One region of the Lysinibacillus sp. DFXJR4 genome, then DNA from elsewhere that is predicted to be linked to it. Evidence: riboswitches for the same ligand, from Rfam matches in the RefSeq annotation. Region 1 holds a riboswitch; the other holds the start of a gene.
The links. Region 1 has a riboswitch for cyclic di-GMP ahead of AC2CGN_RS20050 (hypothetical protein). Riboswitches for the same ligand answer to the same signal wherever they lie in the genome.

Region 1 (15,114 bases):
CGACCATTCTAATCACAAGGAGGTGAGCAAAATGGCTATTCGTAGTTCCAATAAACTTCAAGTACCTGGTGTACAAGAAGCTGTTGATCAATTAAAGTATGAAATTGCACAAGAATTTAATGTACAGTTAGGGCCTGAAGCCTCTTCTCGCGCAAACGGCTCAGTCGGAGGCGAAATAACAAAACGCCTCGTGGAAATGGCTGAAAAACGTTCAAAAGGTTTATTATAATCACATAAAAAAGAACGAATCCCTTTTGATTGGAATTCGTTCTTTCGTATTTTATTATCAATTAATTTTTTCTTCGCCTTAAGTTTTCTTGAATAAGTTCATTATAGTTTACTCTTCTTGAGGGTAACATCTATTATTGGATTTTATGAAATAGCAATGGATTAATCGTTAACTCGGTAATTCAATAAAATTTTGAGCAAATTGATAGATTAAATGAGCAGGTACAGCTAAGTTAAGATTCTGACCATCATTAAAGCCTGCTGTAATCAACCCTACTAGTCTTCCTTGCATATCCAGTAAAGCACCACCTGAACTTCCGTTTGAAATGGCCGCCGTAAATTGAATCATAGACATACCTCGAATATCCCGAAACCCAGAAACAATACCATCAGAAACGGAATTAAATAATCCTAGAGGACTGCCAATAGCAACGATCTTCTGTCCTCGAACTAATGGACCTTCAACTTTAACAGGTAAAGGCTTGCTTACTCTATCTACCTTCAGAATGGCTAAATCATGCACATCATGATATTTTACAAACTGATGTGTTATATATTCGTTCTTATCGTTCTCATATAGTACAGAATAATATTCCCCACCACTCACAACATGCAGGTTTGTTAAAATATACCCATCTTGATGAAGAACGACACCAGAACCAAAGCACAACACCTCATGATCCTCTCCAAACGTTTTAATCATTACAACAGATGTGGCTAAAGAAGCTAATTGCTCATAGCTACACTCTTCCACCGTTTTATTCTGAACCGGAAGTGTTATTGTTTGTTGAGATGGTATACTCTTTTTAGGTTGAGGCTTTGGTATTACCACTTCCTTTTCATAGAAGCCGCAACACTTATATAAAGTAGATGATGCTGCTATGATTGGAAGCAAATTTGGAATGTCTTCTTTAGGATTCATGTAACAGATATCACAACCAAGTGTCGATAAGAAATATAAGAATAATAGTTCATGCTGTGTAATGCTACCAACAAAAACAATTTTCTGCACTGTTTGGTTATCTTCAGAAAAAATTTGAGGCAAATAGTAATCCATCCAGTATAAAAATTTTACTGCAAAATTTTTTAATAAAGTTTCATTGGCGTTTGGCTGATTTTCTTTATACATTTGGATGATTTCTTTAAAGCTAATTTTTTTTGTCCATTCAAGATGATCCTTCTGTAATTTACCACATAAAGGTGTCTCGTAAAGTAACGCAGGGTTATTAACCACGACTTGCCAATTCCCCCAAAGCTCTGAAAATCTATCTACATCTTTTTTATTGGTGATGACCTCAAGCTTATGTAATCGTAAATAAAGCACACTTTCCTTTTTAGCATAAAAATACTCATCCATTTTTAAAATATCTTCCCTATAAAGATCGACAGATTCAGGTATACCAATATATCGAAGAAAGACAACTTCCTTTGTAAGGGAGCTATTGTATTGAATGTTTTCCATAAACTCCTGAAGAGGATTGCCTGGTTTTTTATATTTAATTTTTAAAGGTCTGGTTGTCACAATCATATCCTTCCATCTCCTACAGTACGTATATTTATTTAGCACTTATATACAATTCGTTTATATTCCTCTAAATCCTTTATTCAATTACATGAAAAAGAACGAATTCCTCCCAGAATTCGTTCTTGCTTAACTTCCCTTTGCCCTGTTTTCTTGTGGAAGTGACATATCTCCATTTATTGATTAAAACATTCAAGGATAACTTCCTCTTTCGTATTTTTGCGGCACCTTAAACAGCTCTAGCTTCTTCCGTTTCAACACCACGATTTAAAGAAAAAAGGATTTTTTCTGCATCCTTTTTTAATTTTACAAGTTGCTCTGCTTCTTGAACTAGTTTTTCCATTGTATTTAACTCTTCATCGCTAATTCCAACTAACTCTTCAAACATTTCAACAGACTCTCGCGAAATAAAAGAAATATCCTTCATAGCTGCCACAATTTGAAGTGAGCTTGAAGATAATTCTTCTGTACTTGCTGATGAATTCGCATTATTTTCAGCAATAATTTTTGTTGTATCTACAATTTTTTCGAACATTTCTCCTATTTCAAGAATTTTTGTATTTGTTTGTTCAAATTCTTCTGTTCCTTGCTTCATCGAGATTACGACTTTGTTCGTCTCATCTTGAATATTTTTGACAATATTTGAAACTTCATCAGCTGACTGACGCGATTGTTCTGCTAATTTACGAACTTCATCAGCAACTACAGCAAAACCTTTACCATGTTCACCTGCACGTGCTGCTTCGATAGCTGCATTCAATGCTAATAGATTGATTTGCTCGGAAATTCCTGTAATTACTTTTACAATGTTTCCAATCTCGTATGATTTTTCTCCAAGTGTATTGATTGCATCAAATGTCGTATTAATCGTTTGATTAAATTGCTCCATTTTCACCAGTGAATCTTTTAACTTAACGTTACCCTCTTGCGTTAATTCTAACGTCGTATTCGATTGTTCTGAAATTTGGTTTGATCTTATAGACAGTTCTTCAATAGCTACTGTAATGTCTTCGATAGAAGTAGAGCTCTCTTCGGTAGCGACTAGTTGCTTTTTTAATCCTTTACCGACTTCGTCAATAGCGGCCCTTACAGTATCAGCCTTTTCAGTTGCGTATTCCCCATGTTCAAAAAGATTTTCACCTTTTTCATTGATCTTTTTTGCGAATTTAAAAAATTGTTCACCTATTTGACCTGTTGATAATTCGTTTAGTCCATTTTGTCCCTCATTATTTAACTGGGCATGACGTTTAAGTGAAAAATAGAGGTAAGCAAAATACAAAGATGTACATATTAAAACTACAATAATCCCTAGCATAATGGCTTCCATGAAAATATCTCCTATTCTACTAACGTATTAGTGATAAAATTTTATAGTTCTTTTACAATGATGTAAATTCCATCTGCTACAGTTGATGGAATACTGCTTAGATGTTCGTTGCTTTCATATTTATGAACAATAAAGTTTCCTTCTATGTCTACATATTTTGTCAGGTCATGATACTTCTCCATTAAACGCAATGACTTTGGATTTGTCGCTTCAGCTAATACTAATCTTAAGCCTTCTTCTTTTGCTCTTTTTACTAATATATCGCCTAAGCCTTGTACAATATCATGACGATTATGTTCAGCAATTACACCTAATAAAAATAAATGTAGTACCTCTCCATCTTCCATATCTTTTCCATAACGTTTTTTATAATCTTTTAAGAAACGTTCATCAATATCCTCTAAAACATGCATGACTATGTTCATATTAGAGAACGTGCCTTCAAAAATATCCTCTTCCATAATTTCAAGGACATTCGTATCCCCAACTAGTGCGCCTACGACTTTTTGCTCTTTATCTAGTGCAATAGCACAATATCCTTGATGAACATTTGCTTCAATATATTCCTTTGTAAATTGATAGAAATCTTCGTATGGGAGTTGTAAGGCGTACCCGATAATCGGCTCTTGCACCCATTTACCGGCAACTTCTACTCCAATAAATGTTTTTGCTAAACATTCTGCTGCCTGTTCAATTAAATCTGTTTGGTCCTTTGTAAGGATTTCATATGTATATAATTCTTGAACTGTTTGCATCCTAAATTCCTCTTTTCAAAATATGACTATAGCTAATAAAAGACTAACGACTTGGTAATTGTGAAACATTGTCAACCACTGTCCCTGGGAAGTTAACTCTCTCTAAAGCATTTCGTACTTGGACATATCCTATTTTAGAGGCTGGGCTAACAATAAATAATTCTTTGAAACCTAGTGATGCGTAAAACATTAGTGTTTCTCCTAGCTCTGTTGAAACCTTTGAAGGAAGCGGTGATTGATAAGTTGCATCAAAAACTAATGTATATGTATTTTTCTGAACTCTAGCCACTGTCTCCTCCAAATCCTTAACATATTGCTCTACAAGAGCGGCTTTAATAAACCCTATTATTTGAACGTGTACTTCTTTTTTTGCCTCATAAATTGCCATTTTATATTTTTCATTATCAACGACTATCATCTCAAATCTCCTTTTTATTCTTTATTTGATATTGTTAGTATTATTTTATAAATATAAACATTTCATTACATCTATCACTACGATTGATTGTCGTCTGTTCTTTTATTTTTTCAACAAAAAAACTATCCTTGAACAGAATTAGGATAGCCAAAAAACACTTATTATTTTGGCAACCCGACTATCATTATCCAAGGGGATTTTAGACTCGTAGCTTTGCGTCCTTACCTTTCGATAAGTTTGCCTTTTTCTATTTTATAAAAATAATACTAACATCACATTGATATATTACAATTACATTATAAATGACTTGTCAATTTTTGTCGACATTTAGTAATTTACTCCTAATAACATCAGGAATTAGAAGTATTTTAAATTTATGTTATAGTATTCATCAATATTTTTTTTCAAAGCTATCAAGCAATGCACGCACTTCATCTGTTGATTTCGTATTCATCAATTGGTTTCTTAATTCGCCAGCCCCACGGAATCCTTTGACATAGATTTTGAAAAAGCGATGAAGCCCTGTGATGGAACGTGGCAGTACTTCCGCATATTGATCTTGAAGATCGAGCTGCAATCTCAAAAGATCTAGGTATTCTTTACTGCTATGCTCTTTCGGCTCTTTTTCAAAAGCAAAGGGATTTTTAAAAATACCTCGTCCAATCATAACGCCATCAATCCCATATGCTTTCGCCAGCTCCAGCCCTGTTTGACGATCAGGAATATCTCCATTGATGGTAAGTAGCGTATTTGGTGCAATACGGTCACGTAATTTTTTGATTTCAGGAATAAGCTCCCAATGCGCATCTACTTGGCTCATTTCCTTTCTTGTTCGTAAATGAATAGAAAGATTGGCAATATCCTGTTTTAAAATATGCGTTAGCCACTCTTCCCACTCATCTACATCCTTATAGCCAAGTCGTGTTTTCACACTAACAGGCAACCCGCCCGTTTTTGCTGCTTGAATAAGTTCTGCTGCAATGTCTGGACGTAAAATCAGGCCACTGCCTTTCCCTCTTGTAGCCACATTCGGTACAGGGCAGCCCATATTAATATCAATGCCTTTAAATCCAAGCTCTGCCATGCCAATACTCATTTGACGGAAATATTCGGGATTATCTCCCCAAATATGAGCCACCATCGGCTGTTCATCTTCTGTAAAAATCAAACGGCCCCGCACACTTTTCATGCCTTCTGGATGACAATAACTATCCGAGTTTGTAAACTCCGTGAAAAATACATCTGGACGACCAGCCGCACTTACTACGTGACGAAAAACAACATCTGTCACATCTTCCATTGGTGCAAGTACGAAAAATGGTCGTGGTAAATCACGCCAAAAATTATCTATCATTTCAAATCCAAATCCTCTCACTATAATACATCTCGATTAAAAAATAAAAAGTATCTTTTACACTTATATCATGCTTAATAACTTATTATCAAACACAAGTACTTTTGGACATTTATTATTTGTAAAAAATATTATGAAAATCGCAAAAAAGCAGATGGTATAGATTTTTCTATATCCACTGCTTTTCTATTACGCCAACTCCAACCCGACACTGTTTCACAAAGTATCCAATGCCTTTTAATTCTTATCCAAAGATAACATATAAAAAGGCAATTCAAGATAACACACATTTTCTTGAACTGCCCATAACTATTAATTCGATTCTACATTCTCATCTTTGGAGTAATTATACTGAGAAGGATCAACTGGTGTATAACCCTTCGGTGTATAGAATCTCAATAAATCACCATTCACAACTTTATCAGACAAATGCAACTTATGATCTACTTCATTTTTGATCGTTTTCGCAGACTCTAATTGACTATCATCTAGTAATGATCCTGTTTTATTATCATAAAACTTTTCATTAATTGAATCAATCGTTGGACTGACAAAATCACCATTTCTAAATGGCACAATTTCATCATGCTCTTCTGATAATAAATCTGAACCAAATTGAACAAATCTTTGCGTATCAATTCCTAGTAAATGTAATACCGTCGGAAGAAGGTCTGTTTGGCCTCCATAAGTATGGTCAGTTCCTCCTTGCATTCCTGGAACATGTATAAATAATGGTACGCGTTGTAAATTAGCACTTTCAAATGGTGTAATTTCTTTGCCAATCACTTGTTCCATCGCTGTATTATGATTATCAGAAATACCATAATGGTCACCATAAAGAACAATCATCGTATTATCATATAAGCCTAATTCTTTTAATTGATTGAAAACCTGTTCGATTGCTTCATCAGCATAACGAGCAGTTTGGAAATAGTTATCAACACTAGGATCTCCAGTATTAGCTTTATCAATCGTTACTAAATTTTGATCCATTTTATATGGATAATGATTCCCTACCGTAATTAATTTTGTATAAAAAGGTTGTGGTAAGGAACTTAAAAGACTTTGAGATTGTTCAAAGAAAGGTTTATCTAATACACCATACTCAGCCATATCACCTGAAGAATCTGTATTATAATAATTAGCATCAAAGAATTTGTCGTATCCAAATGATTTATAAATCACATTTCGGTTCCAGAAGCTTCCGTTATTACCGTGGAATACAGCAGATGTATAACCATAATCTTTTAAAATACTAGGAGCTGCCTGGTACGTATTTTGTGCTTTTGTAATATAAGCAGAACCTTGAGGTAATCCAAATAAAGAATTTTCCAGCATAAATTCTGCATCGGACGTTTTACCTTGACCTGTTTGATGGAAGAAATTATCAAAATACATTGTATTCTTATCTTTAGTTAATGAATTTAAAAATGGCGTAACTTCTTCACCGTTTAATTTATAATTGATAAGGAAATTTTGGAATGATTCTAAATGTAAATAGATAACGTTCATTCCTTTTGCTGCACCAAAATATTTTGCATTAGGTTTGGCATAGTTTGATTTTGTATAGTTAATTACTTCTGTAATATCACTACTATCCGCCAAAGCTCTTTGTGAAGATGCTTTCATCGTTTCGACTGAATCATAAATCGTATAGTTATACATTCCTAGATATTTCACAATATAGTTTCTATCAAAACCTCGAGATAATAATTGCGGACGATCAGCTTCAGCTAGTCCTAAATTTAGGACGGATATAGCCAATGCAAATGCAATGATTGCCGTTGCTTTTTTATATCCTAAACGATTAGACTCTTTTTGTATTTTTCTTGAAAATCGTAGATAAAACATGACAAATACATCCACAAAGAACAAAATATCATAAGGTTTTAATAGTGAGAGAACACTACCACCTAAATCTCCAAAGTTCTGAGTTTGGGAAAGTGTAGGTAATGTAATGAAATCACTAAAAAATCGATAATAAACAATATTGGCATATAAAAGTATAGACATCAAAGTGTAAATTATAACAAGTGATGTATATTTTCGTTTTCCTCTAAATAAAAATGAAAATCCAAGAAATAGCATTGCTGAACCTAGTGGATTTATTAATAAAAGGAATTGTTGAAAGACTCCCTCTAAGCCTAGATCAAATTGTGATAGTTGACTAATATATGTTTTAAACCATAGCATTAAAACAGCTAATAAATATATTCCTAAAAAGTTGTGTAATAGATCATCTTTTTTACTTACTAGATTTTTCATTTTTGCACCTACCTTTTACTTATTTAAATTAAAATCTAAAATAAGTATTGCATTTTGAAAATATGTTACTTCGCAATAGTTTTTTAGCGACTAATGTATCGTACTCCCCATTTAAATTTCTGTCAAGTTGTTAACTATCATAAAGACAATTAGTATAATTATTGCTAATTAACATAAATATTTACATAGAAAAAATACCATGAAAATGTTATGTTACTAACATTTTTATGGTTTTTTAATCCAAAAATTTTTAGGTACTGGTGGGTAAAATTGACTCTGCTAATTACTATATCTTTTACTTTTACTTTTACTTACAAAACCTCGATAAGCGACTCTTTGAAGAATTATTTCATTATGTAGCTAAGTTTGATTACCTCAAATCTTTCTTTTTTCTTCTTTTCTCCTTTTTGATTCTTTTACATAATTAATATAGTTCCCTATTCCTTCTATTGCTGAAACTGCAATGATGGCCCATTCTAGTGCATTAACATCTCTTAGTGATTCCTTTCCATAGAATAATGTAACGCTAGCAATAAACCCATAGAGGATGGCTTTAGAAAAATACTCCCAAATAGGAGAATAATTTTCTATATTAATTTTTTCGTATATTTTGTCTATTACAATTACCATTCCTAGAATGATAACTACGGTTATAATAAATTCCGTCTTCATAGTCCGCCTCCATAAAAAATTTTACTTCATTATAATTTCTTCGAAAATACCTTTAATCCATTTATGTACCGAAAAAGAACGAATTTCCTACTAGAAATTCGTTCTTTTATCATTTCATTAAACTAACTTTAACCACGCTACGGCTTCGCAATGTGTCGAATGCGGGAACATGTCAACTGGTTGAATTTCCTGTGTTTGATAGCCGCCATCCTCCAGAATACGTAGGTCACGTGCAAGTGTGGCTGGATTACATGATACATAGACAACCCGCTTCGGACGTTGCTCTAAAATGGTATTTAAAAGTGCTTCATCACAGCCTTTACGTGGTGGGTCTACAACAAGGACATCGGCTTCTTTGCCTTCCTTATACCAACGTGGAATTACTTCTTCAGCTGGACCTGCCTCAAAATACGTATTTGTAAAGTCGTTCAGTGCTGCGTTGCGCTTTGCGTCTTCAATAGCTTGTGGGACAATTTCTACGCCCATGACTGCCTTTGCTTTTTGAGCAAGGAATAAAGAAATAGTACCGATTCCACAGTAGGCATCAATTACTCGTTCGTTACCCTGTAGATCAGCGTAGTCTAGTGCTTGCTTGTAAAGAACTTCAGTCTGTTCAGGGTTTACTTGATAGAATGAACGAGCTGAAATTTCAAAGCGTACATCACCAATTGTATCAATAATAACGTTCTTGCCCCATAGATTTACGGTCTCATCACCGAAAATGACATTTGTTTTGTTACTGTTGATGTTTTGCATAATTGATGTGACATTCGGTAAAAGCTTTTGTATTATCGCAACGGCTGCCTCTTTTTGAGGGAACTTTTTCTTTTTCGTAACGAGTACAACCATGACTTCCCCAGTTGCACGAGCTGTACGAATGATTACGTGACGTAGCATCCCCTCATGTGATAGCTCATTGTATGGTAGGATACCCATTGCGGCTAACTCCTTTTTCAAGCCAGCAAGAATAGCATCCGCTTCACCTGTTTGAATTAAACAACGTTCCATATCGACAATGTTATGCGTCTTCGTTTTATAAAAACCTGCTATTGCTTGTCCTGCTTCATTTATGGAAAAAGGGATTTGCGCTTTATTACGGTAATGCCAGGGCTCTTTCATACCTTTAACTGGAAGAACAGGCGCATTAATTTTACCAATACGTTGCATAACGTTCCGTACCATATTTTCCTTCCATTTTCGCTGCCCCTCATAAGATAAATGCTGTAATTGGCAACCGCCACATTGCTGGAAATACTCACAAGGTGCATCCACACGATCAGGAGACGGCTTGATAATTTCTACAACTTTGGCAAAGCCGTAATTTTTTAAGGTTTTCAACACATGGATTTGAGCTGTTTCGTTAGGAAGTGCGCCCTGTATAAATAGCGGGTAGCCCTCAACCTTTGCCACGCCATTGCCGTCATGTGTTAAATCTTCTATATAAACTGTTAGTCGATCATTTTTTTTCACGGGTGCTGACATTCATACATCCTCCATTTCAATCTTCTTATTGTAGCATGTGTTGGCGCATGAAAAAAGAACAAGGCTTGTTATTGTAAAAACTATCTTATGAGCAGAGTAAATCAGATTGGCGTAATTTATCTGGGTAGATATATCTGTGAGATGAGCGGAACTACTCTTTGCCTGTGCAGTTTCTTCTGTTACCTGAGCGGTTCTTCTCTTGACCCGAGCGAATTTTTCTCCTACCTGAGCGACTCTTCTCTTGGCCTGAGCAGTTTTTTCTCCTACCTGAGCGATTCTCCCCTTAACCCGAGCAGATCTCCCTTCACCCTGAGCGGTTCTCCTATTTGCCCGAGCAGTTTTTTCTCTAACATGAGCAATTCTTCTTTCCTTTAACTGAACAGATCTAATCAGCCCTACTCTGCAGAAAAAAGAGCCGCTATTCGCGACTCTCTTCCTGTTCTTTTGCTATATGACGATCTTTGGGTGCCCACCAAAACGCAGCGATAATTCCTAGAATTACTACAATAAATGGCGCATAAAACATAAGAAACTTTTCCATTATTCTTTCCTCCTATGCATGATTGTCTTCTTTTCCTGTCACATAATTTTTGTTGAATAAGAATAACTTTAGCAATAAAAATAGTGATGGAATAAGCAGACATAATCCCAAAATAAATGCAATCACGAGTGCAATCGCCATTTGAGTGCTGGTGAAGCTATCATAAATTGTTAAATATGGGTACAGTAAATATGGATATTGTGCGATACCATAGGCAAAGAATGCTACTGCGAATTGGGCAATCAATAGTCCTACAGCCAGACCATAATTTTTTCGCATCGCTATTAATAGTACCGTAATAATAAATAGTACTGCTGAAATGGCAAAGAGCCACCATAAATCAACCATATGATTATAGCTCTCTGGGTTGATGGCTTTCATTTCATACATAATGCCAAGCGCACTAACCATTAAAGGTGCGGCCCAGATAAGCGCATATTTTCGCATTAGATTTGCGGCTTCCTTATCCTTTGCTTTATGGGCATACCATGTTAAAAATACAGCTGAAATATAAAGTACAGCAGCTATGCTCAAAACGACAATACTCCAGGCAAAAGCACTTGTGTAGAGCGTCCAATAATTTAAGACGGGCTGCCCATTTACAATGTCAACATATCCCCCACCAGCAATCGCAAATACTACGGATAGAGAGGCTGGGATAAGTAAGCCTGCTACACCATATGTCAGTGTGTATCCAATATGTCCCCGCGAGCCGTATGATTCAAACGCATAGTAGGAGCCTCGTATTGCAAGGAGCACAAGTGAAATACTAACTGGCACAAGTAAAATCGTTCCATAATAAAAGGCTGTTTGTGGGAAAAATCCTACAATCCCAACAAAGAAAAATACTAAAAAGACATTCGTCACTTCCCAAACAGGTGATAAATAACGCTTAATAATATTTGTTAAAATATGATTTTTCCCAATGAGTAGACTATAGGCATTAAAGAAGCCTGCTCCAAAATCAATCGAAGCTACAATGACATAGCCGAATAGGAAAATCCATAGTACTGATATACCTAAAATCTCTAATGTCATAGGAAATCACCGCCTTTTTCAGAATGGCGATCTTCAATTTCACGTTCAATTGGATTCTTTTTGAACATACGAACCAAAACCACAATACTCCCTATTGCCAATACAGCATATACACCAGTAAATAATAGCATCATTAAATCTACATGATCACTTGTAGTTGCTCCCTCTGGTGTTCGCATTAAACCATATAAAATCCAAGGTTGTCGTCCAACTTCTGCGAGCCACCAGCCAGCTTCAATAGCAATGATAGAAAGTGGTCCTCCTGCGACAATAACCCATCTAAACCAACGTGTGTGGATAAATTGCCAGCCACGTGCTTTCCCCAGTACGTAGAGCAGTGAAACAAGCACCATGAACATGCCGATAAACACCATAATATTAAAGAGATAGTGAATATACAGAGGGGGACGGTCTTCCTCTGCAAATTGGTCTAAGCCAATGACCTCTGCAGTTGGATTATTATAAGCCAAAATACTAAGGGCATATGGAACCTTTATGGCATATTTCACTTCCTCACCATCTAACACACCAAAAAGTATAAGGGAAGCTTTATCTTCTGTTTCAAAATGCCATTCAGCTGCTGCTAATTTTTCTGGCTGATATTCTGCTAAGTACTTTCCTGAAAAATCTCCGATAATTGCGGCTGCAATAGAGAAAATCAGGCCAATCTTCATCAGTAATAATAATGATTTTTTATGGTACACATGCTTAGAACCTCGAAGCATACGGTATCCTGCAATTGCTGCTAAGACAAATGCTGATGTCATATAGGCTGTCACAAGAACATGAGCTACCTTTGTTGGCATTGCTGGATTAAACATTGCTAAAAATGGTTGGATATTCACTAGCTGCCCATCTACAATATCAAAGCCCTGTGGTGCGTTCATAAATGCGTTGACAATCGTAATAAACACAGCGGACATAGATGCACCAACAGCTACAGGAATTAGTAGCAACATGTGCTTTTTCTGACTATCAAAGCGATCCCATGTGTACAAATAAATTCCCAAGAAGATGGCTTCAAAGAAAAATGCAAACGTTTCCATAAAGAGTGGTAGCGCAATTGTTTGGCCAGCAAGCTGCATAAAGTTTGGCCATAATAAAGATAACTGTAAGCCAATTGCAGTCCCTGTTACTACACCGACTGCCACAGTAATAACAAAACCACGTGCCCAGCGTCTTGCCATTAAAATATAATGCTCGTCGTTCTTTTTGTACCCAGTCCATTGAGCAATCATAATCATTAACGGGACACCCACACCAATCGTTGCATAAATAATATGGAACGATAATGTTAGCTCTGTTAATGCTCTACTCCAAAAGACTGCTGATTCATTAATCATCTCATTGCCCCCCTAACTTCCAAATATTCTTCCTAGAATGGAAAGTAGCATGATAATTGCAACACCGAAGCTTAGCCAAATGAGCTTTCTTTCCTGTGACTTATACAAAGGCAACACTTCCTTTCCCTTAGCTATACCCCCATTTTCCACTATTACAACGAAAAAAACCTTTAAAACGGACCGAAATTTCAGCCTATTATAAAGGTTTCAAATTTTGTTCAAGTAATATACGCACATTTGCCAAACATTTTTCTTAATTCATTCACAATCAATGATCACCATGAATTTTAACCCATTTATGGGAATTAACACTAAATTATTGAGCGGTTTTTCAGAACCATAATTAGATGAAAAATTGAAACTTAAGTAATTTAAATCCGTTAATGAATAGCATGGTTTTTTGAACGTTTTCCTTTGACTATCGGGCAGGATCATCTCTTTTTAAGCTTGCTCTCACTATTAAACGGTCCAGTACTCTTGTTAAGCTCTTTCTTTCACCATTGAGCGAAGAATATCCAAATTGAGCCTCCAATTAATCAATCACACTTAAAATCAAAAGAAAAGCTTTCTTGCACTGGATTAAGCACAAGAAAGCTCCTTGGTTTATTTATTCAATTAAAATACGATCTTCCTCACGAATATCTGCAAGTGGTACAAAAATTTCAATATGGCGTTTTAGATTTTCAAACGTGGCAGGTGCATCTCCACCATATTCGCCATCTAGGTTTAGATGTATTTCATCTTCTGTTGTCACTTTTACCACACTAGCTTTTTTATAAATTACTCGATCATCATTTAAATGCTCGCCTCTTAAAGCCATTGCGGCTAGCTGAATAAATTCAGGGAGGCTTACTTTTTTCAATACTAATAACGTAAAGTATCCATCATTGATGCTTGCGTCTGGTGCAAGCTTTTCAAAGCCACCCACTGAATTTGTTAAACCACATAAAAACATCATTGCATCGCCATCGAAAACCTCACCATCATATTCAATACGCATGTGAGAAGCCTTGAGGGATGGAATCATTTCTACTGCTTTTAAGTAATAAGCTAGCTGCCCGAGCATTGTTTTCATTTTGCTTGGTACTTCGTAGGTTAACTCGGTAATGCGACCACCAGCAGCAATATTGATGAAATAGCGTTCCCCATTTAATAAACCTACATCCACTGGCAACGTATCACCCTTTATAATAATATCGACAGCATCTTCAATATTTCGGGGTATATGCACTGCACGGGCAAAGTCATTTGTTGTGCCCATCGGAATTAAACCAACTTTTGGACGTTTTTCGAATGGGCTCACACCTGAAACAACTTCATTTAATGTGCCATCCCCACCAACTGCAATAATGATATCAAAGCCACGTTCTACTGCATTTTTTGCCGCAATGGTTGCATCGCCTTCACAAGTTGTTGCATGACAAGATGTCTCATAGCCTGCTACCTCTAGTTTTTCCAATACTTCTGGTAGATGCTTTTTAAATACCTCTCGTCCAGATGTAGGATTATAAATGATTCTTGCTCGTTTCATAACATACCTTCCTGCTTCATAAGATTCTATTTCATTCAACGAATTATTCGCCGAAATGTTGCACCGTATAAATAGCAGATGCCTCTTAATTTGACTACTTCAAAACTGATGTCACTTGTTTTTTAAAATCTTCATAAACAAATGTCCAATAGGATTGATTCGTTATATTTTCCTCACGAATTTCTGCATATAATGCCTTTTGAGCATCTTCAAATGTAGGATCTTCTTTATCGGGTAGCCCTGCTCGTTTGCTCACTACTAGTTCCTGTAATTGTGGTGCACGAGGTCCCCATTTGCCGATAACCTGTTCAGCATCATCTAATAAAAGATAAATTGGAATAGCGCGACCACCATTTGTTAAATAGCGATCAATTAAATCTGTATCCTCATCACGTAGTACAGCACGCATATCTAGGCCTGCCGCTTCTGCAATTCGGCGAATAATCGGATTGTTTAGCATAGCATCACCACACCAATCCTCTGTAATTGTTAAAATTTTAGGATGCTTGTCTTTTAGCAGCTCGACAAAGCCATCATTTGTTGGCACTTCAAAGCCATCATAAATGCGAAAGCTCTCCTCTTTTAGCGTTGTCATGTTATCCATATATTGCTGAATTGATATTGCTTCATTAAAATAT
Region 2 (15,114 bases), on a different contig from region 1:
GACTATAGTGGCCGACTTTCTTAAAAAATGTCAAACACCTCCAGCTAAATTTGGAGGTGTTTTATTATCTTCTTAGGTTTTAAAAGGACTACCTTTCTCCTTGCTCTTAGTCTTAGTGTTTTACATCATTCAACTTCGATTTCAGTTCTTAACTGTAATACTTCCTCTACAGTTAAGCTAGTTAATTGCATAATTTGTTCATTATCGTAACCTGATGCAATCATATTTTTTGCCACCGCTTTAATTCCTTTCTCTATTCCTTTCTCTATTCCTTCTTGTTGTGCATGATATTTAGCATCCTCTAGTTTAGCTACTTCATCAATCATGTACTTTAAACGAGACTGGTAGGCAATAATTGTTTCAGGTGTTTGGCTTAACTCTTCCCATGCACTTAGTGCTTGTTGCAAGTTTTCGTCTTTCATTGTTAATGCCTCCAATTCTAGATAAATATCATCATATGTTTTTTGCTTACGAGCATCTACCATGCCAAGTAATAATAACCATCTAACTAAAATATCGTCCAGAGCGTTTAATGTTTGGTTAAACCAGGCATGTAGAAACTTGTCCATTTCAATAAAGTGAATTTCTAATACATCGTCTTTTGATCTTAAGCGTTGAAGTAACGCATCCTCATATAAATGATAGGTACTATGATAATGGACGATTTCTTCAAATAATGTAAAATGGCAAATATTGATAGTTATAGTGGGGCGTTGTGTATGATACCCTAGTCCTTTTTGTAGCTGGGTTGTAAATAATCGTGACCAATAAAACATCGACCGTTTAAACATATCCTGCTGAGTGGAAAGCTGCATTTCAATATTAATCAGCTCTCCTGCTTGCGTTTTCACTACAATATCAAGTCGTGATTGTTTATCGTCTTGATATTCACCACCTAACACTTGATTTAAAAACATTGCTTCTGTAATAGTTGCCCGACCTGTACGTTGTAAAATGGCATTCAGAAAGACTATAGTTATATGTTTGTTGCGCTCACTGCCAAAAAGCTGTTTAAACGCAAAATCTACTTTTAAATCCAATAACTTTGAAAGGAGGTTCTAGCCCTCTACGTTTGTTAGCATAATTAATATAAGTATCAAGTGTACTTTGCTCTACTATGGCTGCATATTCATCCAACTATCAACATGATGAATGGCAACCCCTTGATAGCTTGTTTTTTTCGCATAGTGACGTTGAACAAGTGCTAGTTGCTTATTCATATAGGCTTCACCATTATCATAAAAAGTAATATTTTGATTATCATCTAATGCACCTGTTTCAACACTAATCACAATGGATTTATTAACTTTTTTGGCATAGGCTACTTCATGTTGTACAATTTTAATAATATCTTTTGCTGTATTTCGATAAGCCATAATAGAAACGCCCTCTACTTGATTTATCACCCATTCAGCAAGTAATCCTTTTCCAAATTGATTGTTGTATTTAATTTCGTCAAACCAGAACGGCATATCTGCTTCCAAAGGTAATTGTAATTGCTTGGTTTCCTTTTTGGCTCTTGTAAGAAGTGCTTGATAGGATTCAATTGATTGTGTTTGATTATAGCTCCATCCACTATTTAAGTATGGCTCTATATCGAGATGAACGCCTGAAAATCGCTCAGTCACTTCAGCATTTTTATTATATGTATGTAACCAATCAAACAACTGATCCTGCATTTTATAGCCATCTTTAGATACCCAATCTGGCGCTCCGTCCAATGCATATATTTTGATACCCCTTGCAGTTGCATGACTAATAAAACGCTTATAGACGGCACTTACTATATCCATATTAATCTGTAAATACAGTTTGTTTACCTGCTTGTTCTCTAAAAACGAAAGTACTCCTGCCTCATCCTCAATAATCCTTGAAGTATCCCATAACCAAGTAGCCTTATCTTCCACGTTCACTGCGTCTACCTTTCCAAATGATAGTCCAAACGTACTGGCAATTGTAACAAAAATAACAATAGTTACTGTTAATAAGGAACAACTTTTCATGTCTTACAGCTCCATTCTATTTGCCAGAGCTCCTAGAACAGAACCTGGTAACCTGACAATCATGCACTAAAATAGTGTTTAGACTCATGGCTTTGCGTCCTTCTCTTTCGACAAGTTTGCCTTTTACAGTTGTTTTCTTTTCCTTATCATACATGGCAAAAATAAAAATGTCTGTAGGAAAAATGCATACTAATCATTAATAAGGAGGAATAAAATCATATTCAAACGGGTTATTTTTACTATTAAAAATAAAAAACGTAGAGCCTTCAAGCATCTACGTTTTCTTGTTCATTTTCTAGCATTTTATGCAAGTAATTAATAATTTCACGAATTCCTTCTAGTGAATTGACTAGTATTTTTGGGTCCACATAGGTAATCATACGATTTTCCAGGTTTGCCACTGCTGTAAAATAACGCGTTTTTGAATAGTTGACAAGTCCCATCTGCTGTAAAACAGACGTGTCAAAATCTAGAATTTCACGGGCTTCCGTTACAAGTAATCCATAATTCACAACATCTGTATTCAATACTATAATACGTGCTGTTACAGCATTTGAAGAACGATTATATAGAATACGTTCAAAATCAAGCACTGGGATAAGCTCACCACGAATTCTTGTGAAGCCTAGAAGATAATTAGGTAAATGAGGAATCGGTGTTACATGCTCTAATTTTTCAATTGAAATTGCTTGTTCCACAGGCACTGCATACTCTTCAGTTCCACAAGCAAAAACTACTGCTTTTACACTTTCCATGCGGTCACATCCTTCAATTTCTGCTGTTATTTTTTTGCAGATTCTTTGACAATTTCAACTAGTAAATCTGCTAATTTTTCTAATTCTTCTACTGGGATTTTTTCATTTGTTGTATGAATATCTTCGTAGCCAACAGAAAGGTTGACTGTAGGGATGCCAAAGCCTGCAATTACATTTGCATCTGAACCTCCTCCAGAAATCCCTAGGGTCGGTGTGCGATCAATGTTACGTGCTGCTGCCATTGCGACTTGAACGACTTTATCTGTTTCAGTTACTCGGAATCCTGGATACATAAGCTTTACTTCTACTTCAGCACGTGCTCCAAGTGATGCAGAGATTTGTTCAAATGTCTCCTGCATATGCTTCGTTTGAGCATCGAGCTTCATTTTATCAATTGAACGAGCCTCTGCAAGGATATTCACTTCATCACATACAATATTCGTAGCCTGACCACCCTCAAAACGACCAATATTTGCTGTAGTTTCTTCATCTAAACGGCCTAGCTTCATCTGTGCAATACATTTTGCAGCCACTGTAATCGCTGATACTCCTTTTTCTGGAGCTACACCAGCGTGAGCAGTTTTGCCAATAATTTTGGCGAAGACTTTTGCCTGATATGGTGCTGCTGTAACAATTCCACCCACTTTACCATCACTATCCACTGCAAAGCCGTATTTTGCTTTAATTTTGGATGAATCTAACTCTTTAGCCCCAACAAGTCCACTTTCTTCACCCGCAGTGATGATAAATTCAATATCTCCATGCTCAATATTCTGCTCTTTTAAACGTTTCACCATTTCTAGTAATGCTGCAAGCCCAGCTTTATCATCAGCGCCCAAAATTGTAGTACCATCTGACACGATATACCCATCCTCTCGTAAAGATGGCTTAATCCCTTTACCTGGTACAACTGTATCCATATGAGAAGTAAAATAAATTGGTTCAACATCTAAAGAACCTTTTAAAGTAGCCAATATATTGCCTGCTCCATGTCCATTTCGTGTATGGGCATCATCCTGTTCTACTGTAAAACCAAGCGCTGTTAATTTGTCGATTAAAACCGGCGCAATCAAATGCTCATATTTTGTTTCTGAATCAATTTGTACGAGCTCGAAAAACTCTTCTACTAAACGACTTGTCATGTTGTAAGACTCCCTTAGTTTACGTGTATTACCACGTTATAGTATATGTATTATTTTAGCACAACGTTAGAGGAGTTGAAATAATTCACTAGCAGTTCGAGACTAATTTTTGGAAGGAGATCAATTATGCCTCGGCATAATTGCGTCCGGAATTGGCTTTGTGCATGCACAAAGAACTCCTTTCCGATTCCGTGACATCCGCCAGAGGCTTTGGGCCAACAGATGTTTTTTGTGCGAAAGCGTAGTGCTAACGCAGCGACAGCAACATGATGTTGGTCACTAAGTCGTTGCCACAAGACGTGGCGTTCTTAGACTGAGTTCCGCTATTTCAGTAGGTATTTGGACACCCACTGAAAAGGAAACAAAACCGCATTCATCTCACCATTTGTAAATGTGGGAGTCTTCTGTAGCTGCCGCTGTCGTGCATAAAACATCTGCCACTATGCTTTCGATACAAAAAACATTTGCTGAATGAAGATAAAAAGCTCGTGAAAGAGGGAGTTTATCCCTTTCCACAAGCTTCTTATAGTTGGAAGATAGCATCTTTTTCACGTTCAAGTAACTGAAGATATTCAACCGCTTTATGATGCTTATCCTGTAAACGCCAAATTGTATTATGTACATCATCTTGCACACGAGACACTTGCTCCCTAGCAGTTGATATTTTGGAGTGAACTGACCAGGCTGAGAAAATATCATCAAAGAAGTAGTCTGCAAATTTGACAAAGCCATCTGTTTCAACATGTAATGATTTCGTTGATAAATCATGGATGTCCAGAAGCTCATTATGAAATCGCTGTAAAGCAATTTGAGCATCGTGAAGATAATTTTCAGACTGATTTAGTGCATCATGCTTCAAATGTGTAGCAATAAGTCCCCCTCCCAAAAACGTATCCCATGTTGAAAAACCATTAGCGGAATGTAGAGAAGCAGCCGCTTGCCCAAGCATTGTTAATGCATTTTCACCAGCCTCTTCAGCCTCCTTCATTTCTATAATTAATTGCTTCGTTACTATTTCTTCATGGGCTAATTGCTCTAATTTTTTTGCTTGCTCTGGCTCATGTATTTGTAGGTAGCCCTTCTTTTTAGCATTCAGCTTGTTTAAAGCTTCTTGTAAATGTTGTTCATTAATTTGAGTAAGCTTTGACTCAGCTTGTGCTAAATCGATTGTTAAATCTTCTTGCATTTTCTTTGCTTCATTTATTTTTAATTCAAGAACGGCTGCTTTATCAATTCTCTCTGCTCGTAGCTCATCTTGCTGCCCCGTCCACGTACGAATCATATTCATAAACGAAAAGCCTTCTAATTTATCAAGTTTCGTTCGAATGTGATTGAGTGCTATAGAATGTTTGTAAATGTCCTGTTGTGCACGCTCAAGTTGATTTTCAATTAATCGTTTTTGCTCATTTAACCTACTAACATTTCTTAATTGTGCATGTATGATTTCCTGTTCATTTTGTAATTGTTTCCATTCCATTCATCTCAACTCCTCTTATCTATTTGTACGGATGAAAAGAGTAAATGTTTCAATTATCTGTCATCTTTTATCATTTTTCGTCAATTTCTTTGTGCCAACAGGAAAGCCCAGCAAATGGCTGCTGGGCTTGTACAAATTTTATAGTGGAATATTTCCGTGTTTTTTCTCTGGGCGTGATTCATGTTTATTTGAAAGCATGTCTAAACCTTGAATTAGCTTAATACGTGTATCACGTGGATCAATGACATCATCTACCATACCGCGAGATGCTGCAACATATGGGTTTGCGAACTTTTCTTTGTATTCTTCAATTTTCGCTGCACGTGTTGCTTCTGGATCGTCAGATTTTGCAATCTCGCGCGCAAAGATAATATTCGCGGCACCTGCTGCACCCATAACAGCGATTTCAGCGTTTGGCCAAGCAAATACAAGGTCAGCCCCAATTGATTTAGAGTTAAGCGCAACATAAGCACCGCCATAAGCCTTACGTAAAATAACTGTAATTTTCGGTACAGTTGCTTCTGAGTATGCATAAAGGATTTTTGCTCCATGACGGATGATTCCACCATGCTCTTGCTTAACGCCTGGGAAGAAGCCAGAAACGTCTTCAAAAGTGATGATTGGAACATTGTATGCATCACAAGTACGGATGAAACGAGCCGCTTTGTCAGAAGAATCGATATCTAGTCCACCAGCAAGTACTTTTGGTTGGTTACAAACTAGACCAACAGACTCACCTGCGATACGTGCAAAACCTACTACTACGTTTTTCGCAAATTCTGAGTGAACTTCCATAAATGAACCTTCGTCCACTACTTGCTCAACCACTCTCCGTACATCATAAGGGCGAGTTGTTTCAATTGGCACAGTATCCACGATTTCAGGGCGGTAGTCGTCACCTTCTGGACGTGCCTGACGTGGCGCTTTTTCCTTATTATTTTGTGGAAGATAGCTTAATAGTTTTTTAATTTGATCAATCGCTTCTTCTTCAGATGGTGCGCGGAAGTGTGCATTACCACTTACAGCGTTGTTTACTTTTGAACCACCTAAGTCTTCTGCAGAGATTTTTTCACCTGTTACTGTTTCAATTACTTTAGGACCTGTTATGAACATTTGAGATGTTTTGTCAACCATTAAGATAAAGTCTGTGATTGCGGGAGAATAAACTGCTCCACCAGCACATGGTCCCATAATTACTGAAATTTGTGGGATTACGCCAGAGTAGATGGCATTGCGATAGAAAATATGACCGTATCCATCAAGTGAAAGGACGCCTTCTTGAATACGTGCACCACCTGAATCATTGATACCAATGAATGGCGTGCCGTTTTTCGCAGCAAGATCCATTACTGTGGCCATTTTTTTCGCATGCATTTCACCCAATGCTCCACCAAATACAGTAAAATCTTGAGAGAATAAGTAAACAGGACGTCCGTTTATTTTACCGAAACCAGTAACTACACCATCACCAGGTCCTTCCATCTTGTCCATACCGAAGTCAACTGTACGATGTGTAATGAATGGGTTGATTTCAAAAAATGTACCTTCGTCCAGCAATAATTCAATGCGCTCACGAGCAGTTAGTTTACCTTTTTCATGTTGCTTGTCGATGCGCTCATAGCCACCACCAAGTTCAATTACCGTCTTACGGTCATATAACTCATTAATTTTGTCGAACATATCCATACTAATCACTTATCCCCTTTTCCACTTTTATCGCATAATTCATATAACACACCGAAAGATGATTTAGGATGCATGAAGGCTACCTCTGCACCACCAGCACCTGGTCCTGGCTCTTCTGATAAAAGACGTACACCTTTTTCACGAAGCTCTGACATACGCTCACGAATCCCTGTCACACCGAAAGCTACATGGTGAATACCTTCCCCACGTTTTTCGATATATCCATGAATGGTACTTTTTTCACTCATCGGTTCTAATAACTCAATTTTTACATTACCCGCATCTATGAATGCAACACGAACCTGTTGAGATTCTACTTCTTCCACTTTTAGCAGCTTTAAGCCTAAAGTTTCTGTATAATATGTAATGCGTTCATCAAGATCACGCACCGCAATCCCAATATGATCTACTTTCTCCATGGTGACATCTCCTTCTGTTATGGTACATACTCTATTTTACAGACTTTTTTGTCAAAACTCTACTACTTGAGAAATTTTTCAGATTTGCTAAACTATTTATAAGAAAAGAAGGAGCGAACGAGCATATGAGTAATAAAAAATTTCAAAAAATCGTCGTTTATACGATGGTCGCAATCATGATAATTTCATCTCTAGCATTCGGCTTATCGATGTTAGTGTAATGAAAAGCTAGGCGTCCGCATTACTGCGGGCGCTCTTTCTTTACCTTCAACCCCTTAAAAGATTGTTTAATTTCTAAATATCGGTCCATTTCCTCCATAAATTGATAGAGTGCCGCTTGTGCTAAAAATTGCTCGTGATTTTGTGGTAGTGGTAATTGGGCAAAATCTCGCCTCACCTGCTCTAGCTTCTCTCTAAAATGACTAGCCGTATTTCCTGAATGAACATGCTCAGCAAGATCTTGAACAAAGTCAGCCACTATCGTCGCCTCTTGTACTATAACAGGCAGGGCTGTTATTTTTGGGAGTACTCTTTCAATAATTTCGAGCTGCTGTTCACGCATATCAAAATAGACATAGTAATCATTTTTTCGTCTCATAAAGTGATTTTCAACATCTTTAAAGGCTAGTGATTTCGCATTATTTAAAGCTGTAATAGCTTCAATTATTTCTTGCCCATCCCACAATGTATCGCCTTCTCTTAAATAATTAGCAATTTCTAAAAAAATTTTACTATATAGCTCCTCAATTTTAACTCGATAGTAATTTAATTCCTTTTGTATATCTGGCATATACATATTAATTGCTATTCCCGTTCCATAACCTATTGCCATTAAAGCAAATTCATTTGAAACCAATGTCCACGAGAATTTTTCAGCAGCATAAATATGCATAATAATTACCGCACTTGAGACAAAGCCGTCTGCTACCTTCAGTGATACAATTGTGGGGATAAAAATAATGAGCATCCCTGCTAGTGTAAGTGGGTGATATGAAAATAACTCAAAGCTTAAAAAGGCATAAAGCATACCGATAATACTTGCGACAAATCGTGTATAAGCAGCATGAAGGGATTTTTTCTTCGTTGGCTGTACACAAAGTATTGTTAAAATACCTGCAGATGCATAAGAAGCTAATTCGAAATACTGGGCAATGGCTATTGCAATGGCTGCACCAGTTGCCGTTTTTAATGTACGATAGCCGATTGAAAACTTCTTCAAGTCGACTGCCTCCCATCCTCCATTACTCTTCACTTATTCTATTCATCAAATCAATTCAATTTTTGAGGTAAATCATTTAGCTAATATTTTAAAAATTCCAAATATATTTTTGCTATTATTACAGTAGAATGCACCAATTATCTACTATTATTGATAAGGAACAGTCCCCGCAACTAGTGATGTTGCTGCGGGGCGTTCATCTTATCAAATTAATTAATGAATATTATTAAAGCTCATCACAGTATTCTTCAAAGTTTGCTTGTAAATTTGTTACAACAGACATTGGATCATGACCTTCAATTTCGTAGCGCCCAACTTCAGCTACCACTTGTCCATCCTTTAACAGAATAAATGATGGAGAGGATGGTAAGTGATCTTCTCCGAAGTGATAACGAGCAGCTGCCGTTGCTTCTTTATCTTGACCAGCAAAAACTGTAACAAGATGATCTGGACGTTTATCGTAATGAACGCTTTGTGCTGCAGCTGGACGAGCGATACCTCCTGCACAGCCACATACTGAATTGACCATGACTAATGTAGTACCTGGACGAGCAAACGCCTCTTCAACAGCTTCTGGTGTGCGTAGCTGTTCATAACCAGCAGCCTCAATTTCCGCACGTGCTGTTTTTGAAATTTCTTGCATAAATAAATCGTAATCCATATTCATATAGCGATAGCTCCTTTCAAGTTCGTGTCACCTTAGACTTTAGACTGACACTAATACATCTCCTATCATAGCAGTTAGTGGCGATTTTGTGCACCTACTTGCTCAGTAATTTCGCATTGGTTTCTATACTTCCACTACTACACTTTTGCTAAATGAAGATACAACAGTTTATAGCTATGTTTGATTATCGCTAAATAAACGATCTACACCTTGTGTTACTGTTAGCTGTCCATTTAAAATTTGGCTTTCTAACAGTTGTACTTGTGCCTTGCGTTCTGGATTACCATAAAACGCATCAATTAAATGGTCAGTAATCATTGATTGGAACCAATCCTTAGTTTGATTTTGACGTCTAATCGACCAGTAATTATTTGCTTCGACGGTTTGCCTAAATTCTCCGATTGTATCCCAAACTTTGTCGAGACCGCGTTTTTCCCATGAACTAACCGGCATAGCAGTAGACATCCACCCTGGCGTAGCTGGCTGTAAGAAATGCAAAATTTGCTTATACTCAGATACAGTCTTTTTGGCTAAACGTACATTATCACCATCCGCCTTGTGCACTACGATGGCGTCTGCTAATTCCATAATGCCCTTTTTCATGCCTTGTAGCTCGTCACCAGCTCCTGTTAATACTAGCAACAGGAAGAAGTCAACCATACCACGGACATATGTTTCACTTTGTCCAACACCAACAGTTTCAATTAAAATAACATCATAGCCAGCAGCTTCACAAACTAGCATTGTTTCACGTGTTTTTTTATGGACACCCCCTAGGGTACCAGCTGAAGGAGATGGTCGAACAAATGCATTCGGCTTCTTAACAAGCTCCTCCATACGTGTTTTGTCACCTAAAATACTCCCTCCAGATAGTGAGGAACTTGGATCAATCGCTAGCACTGCAACCTTCATCCCCATCTCACAAAGCATCGTTCCGAAAGCCTCAATAAATGAGCTTTTTCCAGCACCAGGAACGCCTGTAATGCCTATACGAACACTATTTCCTGTATGTGGTAGAAGCTCCTGTAAAAGCTCTTGTGCCTGTGCTTTATGCACGACATTTGAGCTTTCAATGAGTGTTATCGCCTTTGATAATTGAGTACGGGAACCTGCCATTACCTCCCGGGCAAGCGCCTGTATGTCAATTTTGTCAGCTTTTTTCTTTCGGAATTTTTTTGGTACACCATATTGCATACCATCGTGAGATGCTGCTACTCCATCCATGACAAATAGTGCACTTTCCTGCATCTCTTTGTTTTTGTCCATTACTTAGACACTTCCTCATAACCTAAGCGTTTGTAGATTTCTTCAATAATTTTAATGGCCGATACAGGGATAACTGTACCTGGTCCAAAGATTGCTACGGCGCCAGCTTCATAAAGGAATTCATAATCCTGTGCTGGAATAACACCGCCAACAATAATGATAATATCTTCACGACCTAGCTTTGTTAGCTCAGATACCAATGCAGGAACTAATGTTTTGTGTCCTGCTGCTAAAGAGGATACACCGATACAATGTACGTCATTTTCAACCGCCATTTGAGCTGTTTCCTCTGGTGTCATAAATAGTGGAGAAATATCTACGTCAAAACCTAAGTCAGCATAGCCTGTTGCGATAACTTTGGCACCACGATCATGACCATCTTGCCCCATTTTTGCTACTAAAATACGTGGGCGGCGACCTTCATTTTCAAGGAATTCGTCTGTCATTTGTTTTACTTCAAGAATCTGCTCCTCATCAGAGAAGTTCGCAGAGTAAACACCAGAAATGGAACGGATGATTGCTTTATGACGGCCAGAAACAACTTCAATTGCATCTGAAATTTCCCCTAAAGACGCACGAGCACGCGCTGCATCAACCGCTACTGCTAATAAGTTTTCTCCGCCTTCTTCTGCAGCCTTTGTTAGTCGAGCAAGATGTTTTTGTACTTCCTCTTCATTACGAGCTGCGCGCATTGATTCTAATCGCTCAATTTGTTTTTGACGCACTAATGTGTTATCAATGTCGAGAATATCAATAGGCTCTTCTTTTTCTAGACGATACTTATTGACACCAACAATTGTTTCAGATTTAGAGTCAATTTTTGCCTGACGTTTTGCCGCAGCTTCCTCAACTTTCATTTTTGGAAGACCTGTTTCAATCGCTTTCGCCATTCCACCTAGTTCTTCTATCTCTTCGATTAATGCCCATGCGGATTTTGTAATTTCCTCCGTTAATTTCTCCACATAGTATGAACCACCCCATGGATCAATCACTTTCGTCATAGCCGTTTCTTCCTGTAAGAATAACTGTGTATTACGTGCAATACGAGCAGAGAAGTCTGTTGGAAGAGCAATCGCCTCATCAAGTGCATTTGTGTGAAGAGATTGTGTATGACCCATTGAGGATGCATTAGCCTCAATTAATGTACGTGTTACGTTATTAAATGGATCTTGCTCTGTTAAAGACCAGCCAGATGTTTGTGAATGTGTACGAAGTGCTAATGTCTTTGGATTTTTTGGATTGAACGTAGACATCATTTGCGCCCAAATACGACGAGCAGCACGCATTTTTGCAACTTCCATATAATAATTCATACCGATTGCCCAGAAGAACGATAAACGCGGGGCAAAGGCATCAATATCGATGCCAGCTTTCAATCCCGTACGAACATACTCAAGACCATCTGCTAATGTATAAGCAAGCTCGATGTCGTTAGTCGCTCCGGCTTCCTGAATATGGTAACCAGAGATCGAAATAGAGTTAAATTTTGGCATAAATTTCGCTGTATATTCGAAAATATCCGCAATAATTTTCATAGACATTGCTGGTGGGTAAATGTAAGTATTACGAACCATGTATTCTTTTAAAATATCGTTTTGAATCGTACCTGCAAGCTTGTCAGGTGTAACCCCCTGCTCTTCAGCTGCAACGATATAGAATGCCAACACTGGTAATACCGCACCATTCATTGTCATTGACACGGACATCTGATCTAAAGGAATTTGGTCGAATAGGATTTTCATATCTTCGACAGAATCAATGGCAACCCCAGCTTTACCAACATCCCCAGTTACGCGTTGATGATCGGAGTCATAGCCACGGTGAGTAGCTAAGTCAAAGGCAACAGATAGTCCTTTTTGACCCATTGCTAGATTACGTTTGTAGAATGCATTGGATTCTTCAGCTGTTGAGAAACCGGCATATTGGCGAACAGTCCAAGGACGAGCTACATACATCGTAGGGTATGGACCACGCGTATTTGGCGCAATACCTGCTACATCATTTAAATGCTTTGCCTCTTTAATATCTTCTTTTGTGTATATATCTTTAATTTCGATCCCTTCATTTGTCATGAATTTTTCTTCTGACGCTTGAGGTGCTTCTGCTGCTAAAACTTTTTCGATTTCAACTGCACTAAAATTTGGCTTGCTCATCGTTGGACCTCCTTCATGCTAGCGAACACTGAATTTAATTTTTCAATGATGTTCTGTCCTGCGAAAATAAAGCCGTTTAAGCCATCTGCTAACCAAGCTTCTTCTTCGTCTTTATATTTACCTGCAACATCAACAAGCACATTAGCAGGTTTACCCGCTAGAATCGCTGATACTAATTCTTTTGTATCGTCATCATTGCCAGCAATCACCACATAGGTTGCTTCTGTAGTATTTAACCATGCCACTGCTTCTTCAGCCGTTGCGATTGGTTCACTTTTTTCTGGTACTAAACCTACTGTATTTAAGAAACCAGATACAAAATCAGCACGTGGTTTCGAGCTTTTTAATGTACCTAATGCTAAGATTCCTGTTTTCACATTAGCAGCCGTCATGTCTGCTCGTAATTGCTCGAAAGGTATAGCAATTCGCTTAATATCTGAAAATAGTGGATTCGTTTCACTCTCAAGCATATCTGCTGGATTTGCATAAATATTCGTACCAATTAGAGATTGCTTTCGTGTTTGTGTAGCTTTAATACGAGCTTGGTATGATTGCTCTAATTCTTCTGCTAGCTTTCCTGAGGCAATATAAGCATCAATGCCCCCAGCAGCTTCAATATCTAAGAATAATGCCCAAGCTTCTTTCACAAAATCAGCTGTCAATGACTCAATGAAATATGAACCTCCAGCTGGGTCAGTTACTTTTAACACATTTGTTTCTTCTTTTAAAACTAAAGATACATTACGTGCAATACGAATTGATTGATCAGTTGGCTTTGTTAATGCATCATGTGGATGAACAGTAAAGACGTCTGCACCACCAATTAAGCCAGAAAGCGCTTCATTTGCTGCACGTAGTAGGTTTACATAAACATCTAATTTTGAGAAGCTTCTTAATGAAGTTTCTGCAAGTGTTGGAATTTTAATATTTTTTTCTATACCATAAGCAGATGAGAACGCTTTCCAAAGTACTTTAAAAGCACGAAGTTTAGCAATCTCTGTAAAGAACTGTGTATCAATGGCAAAGGTTACATAAAATCGCTTTGCAAAGGCTTCAAAGCTTTCTTCTTGCTCTGCATATTTAGCCGCAAACGCAAGTGCATATGCTAATTCTTGGACAGCATTTGCTCCTTGATTGTGATAAATCGTAATATCTGCACCGATTGAGCGCACGTTCGGAAAATCAGTTAAAGTGATAGGGTTTTTTGAAATGATGAAACCTTTGGTAGCTTCTCGTTGTTCAATGGCAATGTTGTCGAATACTGCTAATAATGGGTCATTTGAATTTTCAACTGTAATTTTAAACGAATATTCTGAGAAATAAGTCGCTAATTTTGCTACTATTTCTGCAGTCCATTCAAAATTAACACGGCTATCGATTGTTACTACTTCGTTTCCACGCGCTAAACTATCATCTAGCTGAGCAAAAAATGCTTCGCCTGTGTCAGCATAAACTTGCTGTGCCACTTTAAAAACTTGACTATTTTGTAGGGAACGGATTGTGGCAACTTGTTTATCAAGTTCTTCACCAAGTTTTGCTACTAAACTTTCTTGTGTGTAAAGAGGTTCTAATGTAATACCTTCACTTGTTTTCGTTAAAAGAGACTCGAATGGTTTCCCTTTTAAAGCCTTGATTGCTGCATCTTGCCATTCTGAATAGGACGGCTTTTCAAATTCAATATTTTTCATGTTGTTTGACATGCGGACGCTTAATCAGCTTCCCCCCTTAGTAGTTTCTATTTGTTATTCTACATGACAAATTGCGACTCGAAAAGCAAAAAAAAATTCGGAAACCGTTATACAACAGGTTTCCGAGTAGTCATCAGTAGACTGACGTCGAAGATTTATTTGTATTTTCGAGTATTTCTTTTACTCTATTTAGGAATTTACCACAAACAAGTCCGTCTAAAACGCGGTGATCTAATGATAAACATAAATTCACAATATCACGTGCAGCAAACATGCCACCCGGTAAAACAACTGGTTTTTTTACAATACTTTCCACCTGCAAAATTGCTGCTTGTGGATAATTGATGATGCCCATCGACTGCATAGAGCCGAATGCACCCGTATTATTGACCGTAAAAGTTCCACCTTTGATATCATCCATTGACAATTTTCCAGCACGTACTTTGACAGCGAGCTCATTAATTTCCCTCGCAATCCCTTTAATTGATTTTTCATCAGCGTGTTTTATAACAGGGACAAATAAGGCATCGTCAGTTGCGACAGCAATAGAAATATTAATGTCATGCTTCTGAATAATTTTATCCTCTGCCCACATAGAATTCATCATTGGGAACTCTTTTAATGCTTGTGCAACTGCCT

Region 2: it holds a riboswitch for cyclic di-GMP, as region 1 does, so the genes downstream of both, AC2CGN_RS12945 (amidase) here and AC2CGN_RS20050 (hypothetical protein) in region 1, are expected to answer to the same signal.

Annotation. Positions count from the first base shown of each region.
Region 1 covers NZ_JBXUNW010000014.1:32,131-47,244, reverse strand. Annotated here, with positions in the region: gene AC2CGN_RS20070 (alpha/beta-type small acid-soluble spore protein) at 32-229, shown strand; gene AC2CGN_RS20065 (S1C family serine protease) at 398-1,756, opposite strand; gene AC2CGN_RS20060 (methyl-accepting chemotaxis protein) at 1,980-3,077, opposite strand; gene AC2CGN_RS20055 (hypothetical protein) at 3,119-3,832, opposite strand; gene AC2CGN_RS20050 (hypothetical protein) at 3,876-4,250, opposite strand; cyclic di-GMP riboswitch class I at 4,416-4,502, opposite strand; gene AC2CGN_RS20045 (tRNA dihydrouridine synthase) at 4,642-5,604, opposite strand; gene ltaS (lipoteichoic acid synthase) at 5,917-7,869, opposite strand; gene AC2CGN_RS20035 (hypothetical protein) at 8,245-8,541, opposite strand; gene rlmD (23S rRNA (uracil(1939)-C(5))-methyltransferase RlmD) at 8,659-10,023, opposite strand; gene cydS (cytochrome bd oxidase small subunit CydS family protein) at 10,442-10,564, opposite strand; gene AC2CGN_RS20020 (cytochrome d ubiquinol oxidase subunit II) at 10,577-11,602, opposite strand; gene AC2CGN_RS20015 (cytochrome ubiquinol oxidase subunit I) at 11,599-12,945, opposite strand; gene AC2CGN_RS20010 (diacylglycerol kinase) at 13,553-14,476, opposite strand; gene AC2CGN_RS20005 (thioredoxin family protein) at 14,571-15,114, opposite strand, start outside.
Region 2 covers NZ_JBXUNW010000005.1:44,111-59,224, reverse strand. Annotated here, with positions in the region: gene nspC (carboxynorspermidine decarboxylase) at 1-24, shown strand, start outside; gene AC2CGN_RS12950 (Rpn family recombination-promoting nuclease/putative transposase) at 126-1,040, opposite strand; gene AC2CGN_RS12945 (amidase) at 1,116-2,003, opposite strand; cyclic di-GMP riboswitch class I at 2,047-2,134, opposite strand; gene AC2CGN_RS12940 (chemotaxis protein CheW) at 2,270-2,758, opposite strand; gene AC2CGN_RS12935 (M20/M25/M40 family metallo-hydrolase) at 2,785-3,900, opposite strand; gene AC2CGN_RS12930 (hypothetical protein) at 4,424-5,377, opposite strand; gene AC2CGN_RS12925 (acyl-CoA carboxylase subunit beta) at 5,516-7,063, opposite strand; gene mce (methylmalonyl-CoA epimerase) at 7,069-7,482, opposite strand; gene prli42 (stressosome-associated protein Prli42) at 7,608-7,703, shown strand; gene AC2CGN_RS12910 (aromatic acid exporter family protein) at 7,724-8,701, opposite strand; gene AC2CGN_RS12905 (BrxA/BrxB family bacilliredoxin) at 8,928-9,368, opposite strand; gene meaB (methylmalonyl Co-A mutase-associated GTPase MeaB) at 9,543-10,634, opposite strand; gene scpA (methylmalonyl-CoA mutase) at 10,634-12,787, opposite strand; gene AC2CGN_RS12890 (methylmalonyl-CoA mutase family protein) at 12,784-14,487, opposite strand; gene AC2CGN_RS12885 (dihydrolipoamide acetyltransferase family protein) at 14,609-15,114, opposite strand, start outside.